DNA from 2 places in the Bacillus smithii genome. Region 1 is predicted to be linked to the other one. Evidence: riboswitches for the same ligand, from Rfam matches in the RefSeq annotation. Region 1 holds a riboswitch; the other holds the start of a gene.

Region 1 (8,294 bases):
ATTGCTTCTTTAGAGGGCAATGTATAGCGTCTGACAAAAAAGCCGTTCAATATTCCCCTATAAAATGGTAAGAAATACACACCGATTGAACTCATCGTACCGTTAAATCAGCTCTAAATACTCCAGCCCGTATCGAATACCCCCATCATTCACGTGCTTGGTCATGAAATCAGCAAAAGGCTTTACCTCTTCATGGGCGTTTCCCATCGCAATGCCCATTCCAACATAAGAAAGCATTTCTTTATCGTTTAAACCGTCTCCGAATGCTACCGCGTCATCAGGGGATAGTTTCAAGTGCTGCAGCATAGCTGCAATCCCTTTTGCCTTCGATAAATCGGAAGGAAGCACATCCATCGACAACGGATGCCAACGAATAAAAGAAAGATCGTTAAATTTCTCAAGGTAATGAGTCTCTTCATGTTCTTGGCAATAGAGCAATGCTTGATAGATACTAGTATCCTTCCAATAATACGGTTGGAAACCAGGCGACTCCAGCTTGAGAAATTGAAAACTTTCGACTACATGGGGATGCTGTTTTTTGTTCGCATAGCATTCTTTATGGCTCAAATAAACGATGGGATGGTTGAATCGATGGGAATATTGCTCCAATTGTTCCAAACTGGCGGGATGAATCGGTTTTTCAAAGATGACTTTCCCTTTATATACAACGTACGAACCGTTAAAGCTTACAAAAGAATCAATTCCTAATTCTTCAGCAATATGACGAAAATGAAATGGGGCTCTACCAGTCGCAAAAGACACTTCAATGTTTCGCTCTTTCAGCTTTCGAATGGCCTCTTTTGTGTCAAGAGGTATGGTCGAATCTTTATTGACTAATGTGCCGTCAATGTCGAAAAAGACGATTTTATAAGACATAGTCTCTCTCCCTACATATTTTTTGAAAATGGCATTTTTTCACCCAATCACGATTTATCCGACCATTTTCATGGCTTAATTCAATCATCCCGCGAACAGAAGCTCCTTCCATTCATTTTATAACAAGAACGCAGCAAGAATGTCCAAACACGACACAAAATTGCCCGTATAGGACTTGTATGTATGTAACCTTCCATTTTAAGCAGGTGCCTATAAAAAGAGTTTAATTAATGCTTTGTCATTTTGATGATGAGGAGGATTCAATGTCATTATACGCATGAAAAATGACTTGGGTAAGGTTCCTCTAAGCCTATCCAACATATTCGCCACTGTATTGAAGATCTCCTTCATATTTAAAACTTTTCTTTATCTATAAACCTCCCGCTTTTCCCGGGAGGCTGGAAATGGTTTGCTGAATGCGTTCTAAAACGAAAAAATCCTTTGAAACGTCAACTTTCATCAACACCAATCATCGTTCGGGATATCTATAGCTGTCATTTCAGCTATCATTTTCGGCATAATCCATAAAATTTTTTACACCATCTATTTCATATATAAAATAGTACTCATCGCACAGCGTGAGGGTTTTATGATATTCCGGCAAGTCGTCAGTACTTTATCATTCCCGTTCAGTTGGCCACATTTCCTCGTTGTAAGCCATCTCCCAAAACATGTATTCAAATCGAGTCGTGTTCAAGAAAATTTCTTCCAGTCTCGCAAGTTCTGATTCTTGTTTTCCTGCTGCAAGATCATCGAGAAGATGGATACACCATTGAGCGAGTTCTCCAAATTCCTCCGAGCTGTACATTTGAATCCATTCTCCATAAAGTTCATGATCACTAGCCCCCGGCAAACGGCTTAATTCTTTACCAATCTCCCAATAGCTCCACATACAAGGAAGTATAGCGGATACAAGTTCCGCAAGCGTACCATTTTGGCCGACATGCAGCATATAATGCGTATAAGCCAGTGTAGTGGAAGAAGGTTTGGCTTTTTCAAGCTCCTCTTCGCAAATGTCAAATCGTTTCGCATATTGGCGGTGAAGAGACATCTCCTCATTGATGGTGGAATGCAAAAGCGCTGAAAATTTCCCCATTGTTTCTACATCATCAGCCTTAACGGCACCCAATGCAAATAATTTGGAATATTGAATCAAGTATAGGTAGTCTTGAATCATATAAAATCGAAATTTTCTTGGATCAAGAGAGCCATCTCCCATTTCCTGTACAAAGGGATGAGAATGATTCTTTCTCCAAATAGGTTGTATTTTTTCGTATAATCTTTTACTAAATTTCATCATAGCCACTCCTTTTTTCCATCGGATTTCGTATGACACCATTGATAAATAAAGGTCAACATGACTTTCGTATAATCGACCAATTGATCAATCGATATATGTTCATTCACAGCATGAGCGTTGTGCAAATCACCCGGTCCATAAATCGCTGTAGAAATACCGGCTTCACCTAGCCATCCACCGTCAGTGACTGTTTGGGACACATCTATGATAGGATCGGTTTTACAAACGTCTCGGTGCGAACGGGCTAACAATTGTACTCCGGGATGCGTAGGATCCACTTCCAGCGATGGAAAAATTTCACCGCGATCTTCAATCATGGAAGTGCCCCCCCATTTAAAAGTGGGGGGATTTTCTCTTAACCACACATCTCCTTGAGCTACCATTTTTAGATGCTCCTCGATTTCTTTTGCAACCTCTTCATAAGATTCATTCGGATAATAATGGACCGTGATCCATAATCGGCATTCATCCGCAATAAAAGCGGCATGTCTTCCGCCCTCAATCACTGCCGGGTTAATGGTATTGGATCCCGGAGGGAATCCCGGATAACTTTTCGTTACAGCCCAATGACGTTCCAGCTCCTGTAACCCCTCTATTACTTTCATCATTTTTTCAATCGCGTTTGCGCCAAACAATCTCCCACCGGCATGGATCATGTTTCTTCTCATTGCATCGTGAAACGTTTCTTTACTTTTAACAGTGATCCAGCCGGTAATAACACCGCCTTGTCCTTGAATATGTAAGTCGCTTGTATCTACAACAACTGCAAAATCAGCCTTGTACCCGCGTTTACAGCATTGCAGCGTTCCTGCTTCGCCTACTTCCTCCCCAATAACCGATTGAAAGATGAGATCCCCTGGCAATTCAATCTCTGCTTCACGAAGCAATTGAATAGCAAACAGTGCTCCGGCTAGCCCGCCCTTCATATCTGCAGCACCACGCCCCACTACTACTCCGTCTTTCACTACTGGTTTAAAAGGATTCACTTCCCAGTCCTCATTTTCATCCACTTCTGCGACGTCAATATGACCATTTACAATCAGACTCTTATAATTTTGGGAGTTCTTTCCTTTTAAAACTCCCACCACATTAGGATCACCGGGATAAACATCCCACATATCAATCTTAAAACCTAGGTTCTTCAAGAATTCTGCCACAAATGATTGCGCTTCTTTTGTATTTCTGGCCGGCGGGGCAGGAGTTCTAAAAGAAATAAGCTTTTTCAATAGATCAATCAATTCTTGTTTTCGTTGATCGACTTGTTCAACAATCCGATGTAAATTTTGGCTCACCGAATACTCTCCCCCTTATATGCATAAAAAAACCACTTCTTGTTCAAAGAAGTGGCGACGGCATCATCCAATCGAAAAACAAAGCATGTCTTTCGAAAAAGATGACGACAACACCGCTTCCCTACGCTAGTATTACCTAGTTCAGGTGATAAGGGTTAAGGCCATTATGCCTCTCTCAGCTTTTCAAAAGCACCCCTAGTGGTGTATAACGATTCGATTTTATAAAAATTTTCCCGAAAATCGTAATAATGACTATTTTTGTTCATTTTAACATATCAAGACTACTTGTTCAATTGCACAGGAGGATTCGTATGACCTAGCAGCCCCAATATTTTTCCAATAAGCAAACTCTACTCTGATTTAGAATGAAATCCACACTGAAATGGATTATAGAAACCCTTCATCTTAAGAATTTTACGAGCTCACTTTCCCTTCAAAAACCAATTCTTTTAAAGGTTTTCTCGTATTTGGATTTTCACGCTTCTGCAAGTTTTCATCAAGTATTTCTTTTTCGCCTTGATAACCAATAGCAATCACGGCATGTAGATCAAAATTTTGCGGAATATTTAACAATCTGCGAGCCTCCTCTCGATCAAATCCTCCAATGGCATGTGTTACAAGACCGAGCAAAGTGGCCTGAATTGCTAAATATCCCCAAGCAGCGCCAGTGTCGAACGCATGTGCACCATTAGGATCACCATTCTCTCTTTGTTTGTTTGAAGCAACTAGAACAAGAACGGGAGCTTTTTCTGCCCAAGTTCGATTAAAAGGATGAAGAAATTGGTGGAAAGTTGTTAATTGCTCAGATGTTTTCGCCACAATAAAACGCCAAGGCTGGTCATTATAGGAAGAAGGGGCCCAATGAGCTGCTTCAAGTACACTATACAAATCTTCATCAGAAACTTTTCGATCGGAAAATGCGCGAGGAGACCAGCGATTTAAAAATAAAGGATTAACGGAATGCGCAGCTTTTCGAAATTCTTTCACTTCATTGTATAGCTGTTCGACAGGATTTACAGTTAAACTCATTTAATATACCCCTTTTCAAATTTAAATGATGATTACGAATCTTCGTTTCTGTTTCGTTCTAAAGCCGTTATAAACTGTCTATTCTTTCAGTCGGCCTATCCGTGCTTAAAAGGCTTAAGGTTCGATAAAAAATTTTTACCGGAATGATCTTTTAGAGGCTGATTTTTGAATATCAGTGACTCGATTTTTTGTAAGAGGAAATCTCTTTTTCTCCGTAATATCCAATTGGGTAATCTCTCCTTCATGTATCGTAATTAATATGGATCCATAATCTAAATTATTAATTGCTGCAAGAATTTCGTTTAGCTTTGAATCGTTATAAGTAGACATAAGGTTCCTCCTCATTCATTATAAATTCTATTATTCTTATTAATTAACTCGCCTTTAACGTAATAAAAGTGAAAACATTCTCTCTTAAGAATAAACCGTTGTCGAATAACCAAAGTCTTGCGGGCGTTCTTTCGCAAATTCAATTGAGATAATAGAATCTTCTAACGATCGTTTGCTATAGGGAGTTTGAAAATGGGTCGTATAGCGGCTTCCACACTTCCGCAGGAAGAAAATAATTGAAATTTCCGTAAACGAAAGACATCTACGTTTTCACTTTTTAAAAAAGAAAACCCCCTATGTTGCCATTCTGATCCTTGCGGCAAATTATAGGAGGTTCTGGTTGTCCAGTCACCTATCAATAGAAAAAATGAAAATAATAAGGATTCTTTTCTGTTTATGGCTTGAAATCGGCCAGTGATTTCTTTTAGAAAATGCCAGTTGTGTCTTGATATCTCGCTTGAATTATTTAGTATGAAAAAATTCAATCAATTTTTTTGTAAGTCCCCCATTTCCAAAACGGATAAATTTATGCTGCCCGGATCCATTTTCTGTCTCCCTGACAAATTTAAGAAAAGCTAATATATAGATTCGTCGAGAAATAATCTCTTCCAACCCATGTTCATAAAACCAGTGATCAATGGTGTTATAGACCCCTCTATTGATGCCGTATTGTTGATGGCACCAATGAAAAAAACTCAAATCCGGCATATTTAAATACTTGTTCTCCCTTAGGGAGTTTTTCTTTTCTTTTCGAACGGGTGGCTCCCAATAGATTAGATTGTTATTTGGCATATAGATTTCCTCCCTAATGTAGTGATTAATAAGCTAAAGAGATTCAAATACGCCTTGTAAAAAGGAACTCAGATGTTATGCTGGAATACTATAATCAATACTATTCTTATCGGAATTAATTGATTTATTTTTCTAAATATTAGCAACAGGCCATTTAAAAGTCAATACCTTAAAGTTTTATTTTCATTTTTTCCATTCTATATTAAAAACCAACTTGATTTATAGGAATAATGCGTTTAAAATAAATCTCAAACTTTATTGGAAAGGAGTAAGGAGATGAGTATTCGGGAATACAAGATTCATTCCAGACAGGATATTATTGACTTTGTCAATTCCAATCCCGTCACCCCAAAAGGAAAGAAAATTATTTTAGTCGCATTAGGAGGGATTTTTGTAGATGCCTATGATTTCACTAGTCTGGGCATTGGAACAGATCAATTAAAAGAGCAATTTCATCTCTCCCCCACGGAACTGGGGAGTCTTACGGCGATCATGGCTTTAGGTGCTTTGTTAGGCGCTACACTCGGAGGATATTATACAGATAAGTTTGGAAGAAATAAGATGTTTCTTATAGACTTGTTTTTTATGGTATTTTCTGCTTTAGGAGCAGCACTTTCCCCTAATTTATTCTGGCTCGCCATCTTCCGTTTTTTGATGGGGATAGGCGTCGGGTTAGATGTGCCAGTTGCTTTAAGCTTTATTGCTGAGTATAGCAATTTGAAGAAGAAAGGACAGTATGTAAACTTGTGGTGCCCGTTATGGTACTTAGCCGCCACCGTTACAGGCTTCGTTGTTTTCCCTTTTTATTTTTTTGAACAACAAGAAGACCTTTGGAGATGGTCGGTTGGTTTTGGAGCAGTAGCCGCTCTTATCGTCTTGATCACAAGATATCTGTTCATGAATGAAAGTCCGATGTGGGCAGCCTATCACTTGCCTCTAAAGGATGCAGCAAATGTTTTGGAGAATACTTATAAAATAAAAGCTGTGATTGTTCCCAATAAGGACCAAAACCTTGAAATTCCTGCAAAAAAACTATCGTATAAAGCGATTTTCCATGGAAAATATAAAATACGTACATTATTAGCCTCTGTAATAACTTGCACACAAAGCATGGAATATTTCGCTGTTGGTTTTTATATCCCTACCATTTCTTCTATGATTTTTGGAAAAGATTTGATTTACGCCATTATTGGGACGATATTTTTTAATATATTTGGGGTCATAGGGGGATTTACTCAATCATACCTTACAGAAAAATTAGGAATTCGAAGACTTGCGATTATAGGTTACGTTATCGCTGCGGGCAGTTTATTGACCTTAGGTATAACGGGTAATCAATTCTCTGTCATATTACCTACAATTTTTCTCGCTTTATTTATATTTGGTCACTCTTTTGGTCCAGGTTCACAAGGAATGGCGATGGCGACTCTTTCCTATCCTACGGAATTGCGTGGTTTAGGAACGGGCTGGGGACAAGGTACAACCCGTGTCGGAAGTATATTAGGCTTTTTTATATTTCCTGTCGTCCTGTCTTTGGTAGGTTTTCAAACTACCATCCTTTTCTTGACAATTATCCCCACGATTGGATTGATCGCAACCGTTTTAATAAAATGGGAACCTATCGGAAGAGATATCGAAAAGGAAGCAGTTGAAAACACAATCTTACCACTAAGTGAAGGGAAAGCTTTTTAAAGGAAGTATCTAGTTTTCATAATACCAGCAGATCGGCATTGTCTCATTTGCAGACAGATAATTAGGAATATTCCGTTTTTTAAGCGATATTATGATGACGCTCACTAGTGTTTGAGGTGCTGAGGCTGTATAACATTTGGGGAATGGAAGATTCACGTTTTAGATTTAGGATGGACATCAAGATATCCATTCCCCTTAGCGTAAAGTTTCTCATTTGCTTTATGACCATATTATTTCAAACAAAAAAATATATATAATCCCATGTTATTGGCTTATCCTTGTTTTTTACAATAAAAAAAGCATGTAGACAAAGCTTTAAGTGCTTCGCTTTGTCTGCATGCTGATCTGTCCGTCATATGGATGCATTTGTAGGACTAAAACTTCTTCTCATTTATTCGTCTTGCAAGAAAGCGTTTTTCTAAATTTGTCCCTATTCTTTTCTAATTGTTCTAATTCTCTTTCCTTATATTGTTTTTAGATTCTTCCATGAATCTTTCATAAGAAACAAATTTTCTTAACAGCATAACTTCTCCTTTCTATGTATTATATGAATATAAGAAAGAGTGAACCGATCATTGCTCATAAAATTCTATAAACTGTCTATTTGGCAAAAAAACACATTCTTTTTATCGCTGCTGCAAATTCCAATGAAATGGATCTTCCAATAATTTCCGATCACGATCAAACTCATCAGGAGTTAGAAGGCATTTATCTAAATCTTCTATCAATTCAGGTGGGTTTAAATCTCTACCTATGAAAACAAGTTTCGTATGTCTATCTCCAAACTGAGTATCCCAATCATCTAATAGTTGAGGCTCTTCTCTAAAAATCTGTTCTTGTTCCCGCTTAGGCAGGGAGGCTACCCAATAAGAAATAGGTTCTATGGATACAGAAGGACCCGCCTGCGACAGCAGCAATGCCAAATCATTTCGAGTTGCACACCAGGCAATCCCTTTCTCTCTCACGATATTTTTGGGCATAGA
Region 2 (8,294 bases), 440 kb from region 1:
GTCGCATTTCTACTGTCTTGTATTTTCACCATTCAACTAAACACTCCTTTGCCATCATTCTGCTGCAGATAAAAAGCGGTGATGACTGCCTAAACAGATTCATTATTAAAACTCGTTGATCCTTATTGGCTTTAAATAACAAAAGCGCCACCGAAGAAGATTCGATGGCGCAAATATAGAAATACCCCTCATCATACTTCTTCAGTAGTGCTCCACGCTTTACGGGCAAAAAGCGTGACAGTTCTGTTCCTATTCGGATACAGCCCCAGCCCGCGCCTTCTGAGAACAGGACGGACTTCGGCGGCCTTTCCTTTCCTTCGGAGTCGTCAATGTTCTCAGCATCTCGTCCGAATTACTCATAAAAGCCGCGACCTCTACCCCATCAATTGATGAGGATTTAACTCGTTATTCAATTATCACACTAAAAATTATAGAATAATAACGAAAAATAATGCAACTACTAATTATTTCGTTTTTACGATCATTGATTCCATTTCCTCCAAAAATTCTATTATTCTTTCTTGTTATCGGTGGCATAATCATATTTTCTCATTTATGATCGTCCACTAGATTTTAGAACTTTTGACCCAATTCAATCTTCATCTTGTTTTTGCACTATTAAAGAATTTCCATACACGATTCGGTAAAATAAAAGAAGCTGATTCACAGCAAAATCCTTTCTAAAAGAAAAACAGCTCTAGTGAATCAGCCTTTCAGTACATCAACCCCACAAAAAGAAATCGTTTGCAAAATTGTGCAAAAACAAATCAGAAAAACTGATGAAGAAAGAATCGCTCCAAAAGAGCTGATCCTAAAAATAGGATTCCCTTATGGCAAATGAAAAGTAAATTTTAAATCTTCTCCGTTTCCTTTTTGATTGCTGAAAACCCTTTAATATGTACAAACGGAGGATCAGAAAAGTGCATTAAGCAGTCCGCTGTTTTTTCTTTTTGACGCTTGAAAGTGTAAGAGGAACAATTGACGGTAATTTCCAATCCGTTAAAAAATCGAACCATCAACGCATTCTCCCCTGCCTCTCTCCAATCTTTCACATGACGCGGAAAAACCCATATACAATCATATCGTTCAGGTGATTTAGTAGGAAAGGCGTAGAGCATTTCATCCGGAGAAATCATCAGAGGAGTTTTTTTATAGTGACCTAATTTTCTTCGGACAGCACGAATTCTTCCCTCATAAGTGGAACAACGACAAATGCAGGCATCATCCAAAATTTCCAGCGGACGTTTTTTGCTGAAAAACGTGCGGTCCACTTCATAAATGATGGATTCATGTTCAAGATCATAAGCCGGAGCGATTGCCATCGTTTTTTTAGTAATTAAATTTACCACTTTTTTCAAAGAGATTCTCCCCTTTCCAATTTTTAACCATTATACTCCATAACGGATAATAATTATCTGAATTTATATAATTTTTATAAATTTTTCATATTTTAAAACAAACCTTTCATTTATACTGAATGAAAAAGTTTTTTATAACAAAATGTTTCGATTACGTTTTACTTTTCTGAATGATTTTGCTAGGATAGACTATAAGAATTTAATAGTTGCTTACAACACACTAGGGGAGCCGACAAGGCTGAGATTGAACGTTCGTTCTAAACCCTTTGAACCTGAGATGGGTAATGCCAGCGTAGGGAAGTGGTGGAGTCTTTTTGAAATGGACATTGAAGATGAACCCGCTCTTTAGGCTGAAGAGCGGGTTTTTTTCATCATTCCCGCCTCAAAGAGAAAAGGAAAACTCAAGAGGAAAGGAGGAACACGAAAAATGTCTGTGTGTTTAGAAAATGTTTCCTATACCTATCCCGGTGAAACAAAACCGGTCATCTTTAACTTTTCCGCTCATATCGAAAAAGGAGAATTTGTTTCATTAATCGGAAAAAGCGGGACAGGAAAAAGTACACTATTAAAACTGATTGCCGGCTTGTTTCCATGTGAGGAAGGGATCATTTCCGTCAACGGAAAAACACCGGGCCCCGGTAGTGTTGGTTATATGCCCCAACGAGATTTACTACTTCCGTGGCGTACCGTGATAGACAACATCATGCTCCCTTTGGAAGTTCAAAATAAGCGAAACTTGACGAAAGCCGATGCTGAAGAATGGCTGAAACGCATTGGCTTGATCCGTTGGAAGAACGCTTTGCCAAAACAGCTTTCCGGAGGCATGAGACAAAGGGTGGCATTTCTGCGAACACTTTTTATGGGAAGCGAAGTTTTGCTCCTCGATGAACCTTTCGCTGCTCTTGACGCTTTGACAAAGAGAGAAATGCACGATTGGCTGTTATCGATTTGGAAGGAATTGGACAACACCATCTTATTTATCACACATGACTTAGAAGAAGCCATTTTGTTAAGCGATAAAATTTTGCTGTTACACGCTGACCATAAAGTGGAAGAAATCATCGTGGATTTGCCTAGACCTAGGAGTGTCGACATGGTTTATTGGCCAGAAGTACAAACCTATCGAAAAACAATAGAAAAGAAGATTGCCAATGAGTAAGTTAAAGAGATTGTTAGCAGATTATGGAGCATTCGGGCTCTTGGTCATCATTGCCGTTTCTCTATGGGAGTGGGCGGCAAGAACCGGAAAAGTCCCATCTTTTATCATTCCTGCTCCTTCCAAAGTGTTAGAAATGCTATACGAACAGAAACAGGCTTTGTTATGGATACATACACCGGCAACGCTGAAAGAAGCTTTGATCGGTTTTGCTTTTTCTTTCGTAGGCGGGATCACCATAGCACTCGCCATGCACTTTTCCAAGCTGGTAGAAAAAATGCTTTATCCTTTTGTCTTGTTTTCTCAAACGATTCCTGTTATTGCCCTCTCGCCCATCTTTGTCCTTTGGTTTGGATACGATATTTGGAGCAAAATCGCTGTAACGGTGCTGGTTGCTTTTTTCCCTATCGTGATCAGCTGCTATGATGGATTCAAAAATATCGATCAAGATTATGTGGATCTGTTACGGTCCATGGGCGCGTCCAAATGGAAAATATTTAAAAAAGTAGAAGTTCCCTTCGCCATGCCTTCTCTTTTTTCTGGCATTAAGATGGCCGTTATTTATTCCATCGTTGGTGCAACCATTGGCGAATGGCTTGGAGCCAGCGAAGGACTCGGATATTACACGAGAAGAATGTCAGGAAATTTAAATGCCGAAGGAGTATTTGCAGCCGTTGCTTTATTAACGGTTCTAGGATTGGTTTTATTTAGTATAGCCACTTTCATTGAAAAAAGCTTTTTAAAATGGAATAGAAAATCATAGAAATGGGTGTTGAGTCATGAAAAAAATCATCCGATTGATTGGTGTAAGTTTATTGTTCGTTTTGATTGCAGCGGGTTGTTCCTCACAACAAGATACAGCAAAGACTAAGGATGGAAAGCAAAAGGTAACGATCATGCTGGATTGGTATCCAAATGCTGTCCATTCCGCCATTTATACAGCGAAAGAAAAAGGGTATTTTGCCAAAGAAGGGCTTGATGTTGACATTAAAATGCCAGCTGAAACCAACGATCCGTTGAAACTTGTCGCGGCAGGAAAAGTCGACTTAGCGATTAGCTACCAGCCGCAATTAATCGTTTCCCGTGCTGAAGGAATTCCGGTTGTATCTTTAGCGGCCATTGTCAGACATCCACTTGATTGTATAATGGTTCCAACTAACAGCTCAATCCACCGTCCTAAAGATTTGGAAGGAAAAAATATCGGCTATTCATCTATCGATATAGAACAAGCCATATTAAATACGATGATCCAAACAGACGGCGGCAATCCAAAAAAAGTCAAAATGACGGATGTCGGCTTTGATTTAATTCCGGCGATCACCTCCAAGAAAGTAGATGGCATTATTGGCGGCTATATCAATCATGAACGCATCCTTTTAGAAAAAGAAGGACATCCTGTTCGGATATTTAACCCGGCTCAATATGGCGTTCCTGATTATTATGAGCTTGTTTTGGTTGCAAGCGAAAAAGGACTTCAAGAAAAGAAGGATGTGTATAAAAAGTTCTGGAAAGCTGTTGCAAAAGGGCAATCAGAAGTTACTAAAAACCCTCAAGCCGGTTTAAAGATTCTGCTTGACCATGAAAACGACAGTTTCCCTCTTGATAAACAAGTAGAAACAAAAAGTTTGAATATCCTGCTTCCTTTAATGAACAGCAAAGACAAGCCATTTGGTTATCAAGATCAAGAAGTTTGGGAACATGTTAACGATTGGCTTTACAGAAATAAGGTGATCAAAGAAAAGATTGACGTGAAGAAAGCCTTTTACAATATCAATCAATAAATAATCGATTGAACAAAACCCACGATAAGAAATCTTATCGCGGGCTTTGTTCATTGAAGCCCATTTCTTTCCGCTAATCTCCATAACGGCGATGTCTGTCGTATCGGTCCAAATTCAAAGTCTCGCATAACGCTTCTCCTCTTTTTCCGTTGACCATTTTCTTTTAACCGGGATATTTAAAAGTTTGTCTAATTGTCTACTATTTTCCACTCGTATGAACCGATCCATTTTGATATGATGACATATGGCATTCTTTTGCTTTGTAGACATGCAACATCGTCGTCAAGAATGACTCTCATATTTCCCATGGACCATTGATAAATTCTTATACTGTCCGACAGATTAACAGATTGCTTGACTGTTGATATGGATAGTGATTTGATAAAAACATCTAATAATATTATTGGATCCAATACGAAGGAATTGAAACAGAGTTCTTTCAGATTCATGATGGATCATTTACACTCTTTCTTTTAAGCTTCTTTTTATTGTGCTTGAGTGTATTTCTACCCTTTGTTCGTCTAGACTTACACTAGAATATTCGAGGTGGAAATCAATGAGTCAAACATTATTACAAATGAATACCATTTTCATCAGTATCATCATCGAAGCTTTGCCGTTTGTTGTCATCGGCGTATTTTTGTCAGCGTTGATTCAAATGTTTGTAACAGAGGAAATGATCGCCAAAATGATCCCAGCCAATCGTTTTGCTTCCGCCGCTCTTGGCTCTTGTATTGGATCGTTGTTTCCAGGCTGCGAATGCGGCATCGTTCCCATTACACGACGACTTGTACAAAAAAATGTTCCTCTCCATGCCGCCATTGCTTTTATGTTGAGCGGCCCGATTATAAATCCTATTGTCATATTTTCAACTTTCGTCGCTTTCGGGGACAGTTGGAAAATGGCGCTGTATCGCTGCAGCTTAGCCATTGGAGTTTCCATAGTCGTAAGCATTGCCATTTCTTATTTATTTAATGACCAACAATTAAGAAAGGTGATGGATCATCTTTCTCACAATCACTCACATGGATCTCATAAAATGAGCCTTCGCTCGAAAATAGTTGGAACCATCGACCATGCCATTGACGAATTTTTCTCTGTTGGGAAATTTTTAATTTTTGGGGCGCTGATTTCATCTGCCATGCAAACCTTTTTCAAAACGAGCGCTTTGCTTGAATTCGGTCATTCGAAAGTAACGGCCGTTTTGGTCATGATGGCGCTGGCTTTTATCCTGTCGATTTGTTCAGAAGCCGATGCATTTATCGCCTCTTCTTTTTCCGGGCTTTTCGGAACAGGTCCGATTATTGCTTTTTTAGTGTTTGGAGCGATGGTGGATATCAAAAATTTATTCATGATGCTTGACGCTTTTCAAAAATGGTTTGTGTTTGTGCTTGTTTCACTGATTGCTGTATGTGTTTTTGTCGGAGCATTAATCATTTAGCTAAGTGGCTTCTTTCACAACAATCCTGTTGCTTCAATCAAATGTAGAACCTTTTTAAACAGTCGACAGAGGAGACTTTGTATAGGAGGTGTTTATCGTGCTCAGGATTATTATTTTATTCGGCTTCACGTATTTTTTTATGATGCTGCACGCCAAAGGAGATATCAGCAAATATATTAATATGAAATATTCGTATCTTTCCTTCAGCATGATCTTTTTGATGGGCTTTTTAACGTTGTATCAATTGATTCAATGGGCAAGAGGCGATAAACGTAAAGATCACAATCACGATCACGACCATGGCCACGATCATTCCCATGACGAAGATACGATTTTGAAAAAAGTATTCACTTATACTATGATGCTGATTCCCATCATAACGGGCATTTTTTTGCCGGCAGCAACATTGGACTCCACAATCGTAAAAGCGAAAGGTTTTCACTTTTCTTTTATCGACAACGATACCGATCAATATGCCAACCATCAAATTTTGCGTCCAGATGCCAGCCCTTATTACGACAAAATTGCCTATAATCAAATGGACAAAAATGATTTGAAAAAATATGGGTCCGAAAACCGGATCGTTCTGGACGATAAACATTATTTTCGAGCGTTGGAATCCATTTATAACCATCCGGGCAATTTTATTGACAAAAAAGTTGTTTTAAAAGGATTCGCATATCGAACAGATGACATTGAAAACAATCAATTATTTGTTCTCCGCTTCGGGATTATCCATTGCATAGCCGATGCCGGAGTATATGGAATGCTTGTCGAGTTTCCAAAAGACGTGAAGTCCCAAATACACAAAGATGAATGGCTGCAAGTAGAAGGAACGCTGGAAACCACTTATTATCAGCCATTTAAAGAAAATATTCCTTATTTAAAAGTAACCAAATGGGAAGAAATACCAAAACCGAAAGATCCTTATGTATATCGGCAATATTAATCTCACGACATCCGTAGATATTTCGGCCGCCGATGCCCGAAAAGAACCCCGTTCCAAATTCGGAACGGGGTTCTTGCATCTAAAGGACTGAAATTTTACAACGCGCCTTTTTGTTTTCTCTTCGTAATTCCATACGCAATGGCCAGAAGAATAAACCATACCGGGGTGACAAACAAAGCTACCTGCGTATCATCGGCCAGTCCGAGCACGACAAGAATAAATACAAAGAAGGCTAGCACAATCCAGTTTGAAACAGGAGCAAACGGCATTTTAAATGAAATTTTCTCAGCCTCTTCCGGTTTTAATTTCCGGAATCGCAAATGAGCGATTAATATAACGCCCCATACCCATATAAAGCAAATGGTTGAAATGCTCGTCACCAACGTGAACACTTGATCCGGCAGCCAATAGTTTAATAAAACACCGATCAAAAGCACAAGCGTTGATGTGATAAGAGCAGGTGCAGGAACGCTTTGATCATTCAGCTCTTTCAGCTTCTTCGGCGCTTTTCCTTCGTTTGCCAGCGTATAAAGCATTCGGCTAGTGCTAAAAATACCACTGTTGCAGGAAGAAGCTGCTGAAGTCAGCACGACAAAATTAATAATACCTGCAGCAGCAGGAATGCCGATAAGCGAAAACACTTTCACAAATGGACTGCTGTTCGGATCGACCCCATTCCACGGATAAATCGACATAATGACAAGTAAAGCGCCGATGTAAAAAATCAAAATGCGAATGGGTATATTGTTAATCGCTTTTGGCAAAGTAACTTCCGGGTTTTCCGCTTCACCGGCTGTCACCCCCACAAGTTCAATTCCAACATAGGCGAACACGACCATTTGGAAAGCCAGCAGAAATCCGGAAACTCCATTCGGAAAAATCCCGCCGTGGCTCCAAAGATTAGAAAACGTAGCATGGGTGCCGTGGCTTTTATATCCGGTAAAAACCAAAATCAACCCAATGACTATTAAGGCGACAATCGTCACAACCTTAATAATCGCAAACCAAAATTCCATCTCTCCGAACGCTTTTACTGTTGCCATATTGATTGCAAACAATACAAGAACACATATAAGCGCAGGGATCCATTGAGGCAAGTCGGGGAACCAGAATTTCACATACAAACCTACGGCTGTGATTTCGGCTATTCCGGTCACAATCCAACAAAACCAATAGGTCCAACCTGTAATAAACCCTGCCCACGGTCCGATAAACGTTTCAGCAAAATCCGTAAACGAACCTGTCGTCGGCCGATAAAGCAGCAATTCTCCCAAGGCGCGCATCATGAAAAAGAGCATAATCCCCGTGATCAAATAAACGAGCATAATAGAAGGCCCGGCAAAATGGATCGATTTTCCTGAACCCAAGAACAGCCCTACGCCGATTGCCCCCCCAATAGCAATTAGCTGAATATGCCGGTTCTTTAAACCACGCTGCAAAGATCTGTTATCTGACATTTGTTTCATCCTTTCTTTTCATACGCACTGCTTCCGTGTAATGGAAAGTTTTGTTTTTCCTGTTCCTTAAAGAACGTTTTTCGCCTCAGCTACACTGCCGATTGGACAGAATGGCAAGAGAACAAGTGATATGCAAATAAAGGGGGCTTGTC

The links. A riboswitch is a leader RNA that binds a small molecule or an ion and turns the genes downstream of it on or off. The one in region 1 is predicted to bind thiamine pyrophosphate.
Region 2: linked by a shared signal. The riboswitch ahead of BSM4216_RS02930 (ABC transporter ATP-binding protein) and the one ahead of BSM4216_RS05085 (acetylornithine deacetylase) in region 1 are both predicted to bind thiamine pyrophosphate.

The regions. Positions count from the first base shown of each region.
Region 1 is NZ_CP012024.1:1,058,427-1,066,720, reverse strand. It holds gene BSM4216_RS05095 (Cof-type HAD-IIB family hydrolase) at 103-876, opposite strand; gene tenA (thiaminase II) at 1,496-2,173, opposite strand; gene BSM4216_RS05085 (acetylornithine deacetylase) at 2,173-3,468, opposite strand; TPP riboswitch at 3,570-3,675, opposite strand; gene BSM4216_RS05080 (nitroreductase family protein) at 3,883-4,497, opposite strand; gene BSM4216_RS05075 (YezD family protein) at 4,633-4,827, opposite strand; gene BSM4216_RS05070 (hypothetical protein) at 5,290-5,619, opposite strand; gene BSM4216_RS05065 (MFS transporter) at 5,896-7,311, shown strand; gene BSM4216_RS05060 (GTP-binding protein) at 7,938-8,294, opposite strand, start outside.
Region 2 is NZ_CP012024.1:617,404-625,697, reverse strand. It holds gene BSM4216_RS02940 (amino acid permease) at 1-32, opposite strand, end outside; lysine riboswitch at 198-385, opposite strand; gene BSM4216_RS02935 (competence protein ComK) at 852-1,349, opposite strand; TPP riboswitch at 1,571-1,674, shown strand; gene BSM4216_RS02930 (ABC transporter ATP-binding protein) at 1,786-2,517, shown strand; gene BSM4216_RS02925 (ABC transporter permease) at 2,510-3,277, shown strand; gene BSM4216_RS02920 (ABC transporter substrate-binding protein) at 3,294-4,295, shown strand; gene BSM4216_RS02915 (permease) at 4,852-5,736, shown strand; gene BSM4216_RS02910 (TIGR03943 family putative permease subunit) at 5,834-6,685, shown strand; gene BSM4216_RS02905 (amino acid permease) at 6,781-8,142, opposite strand.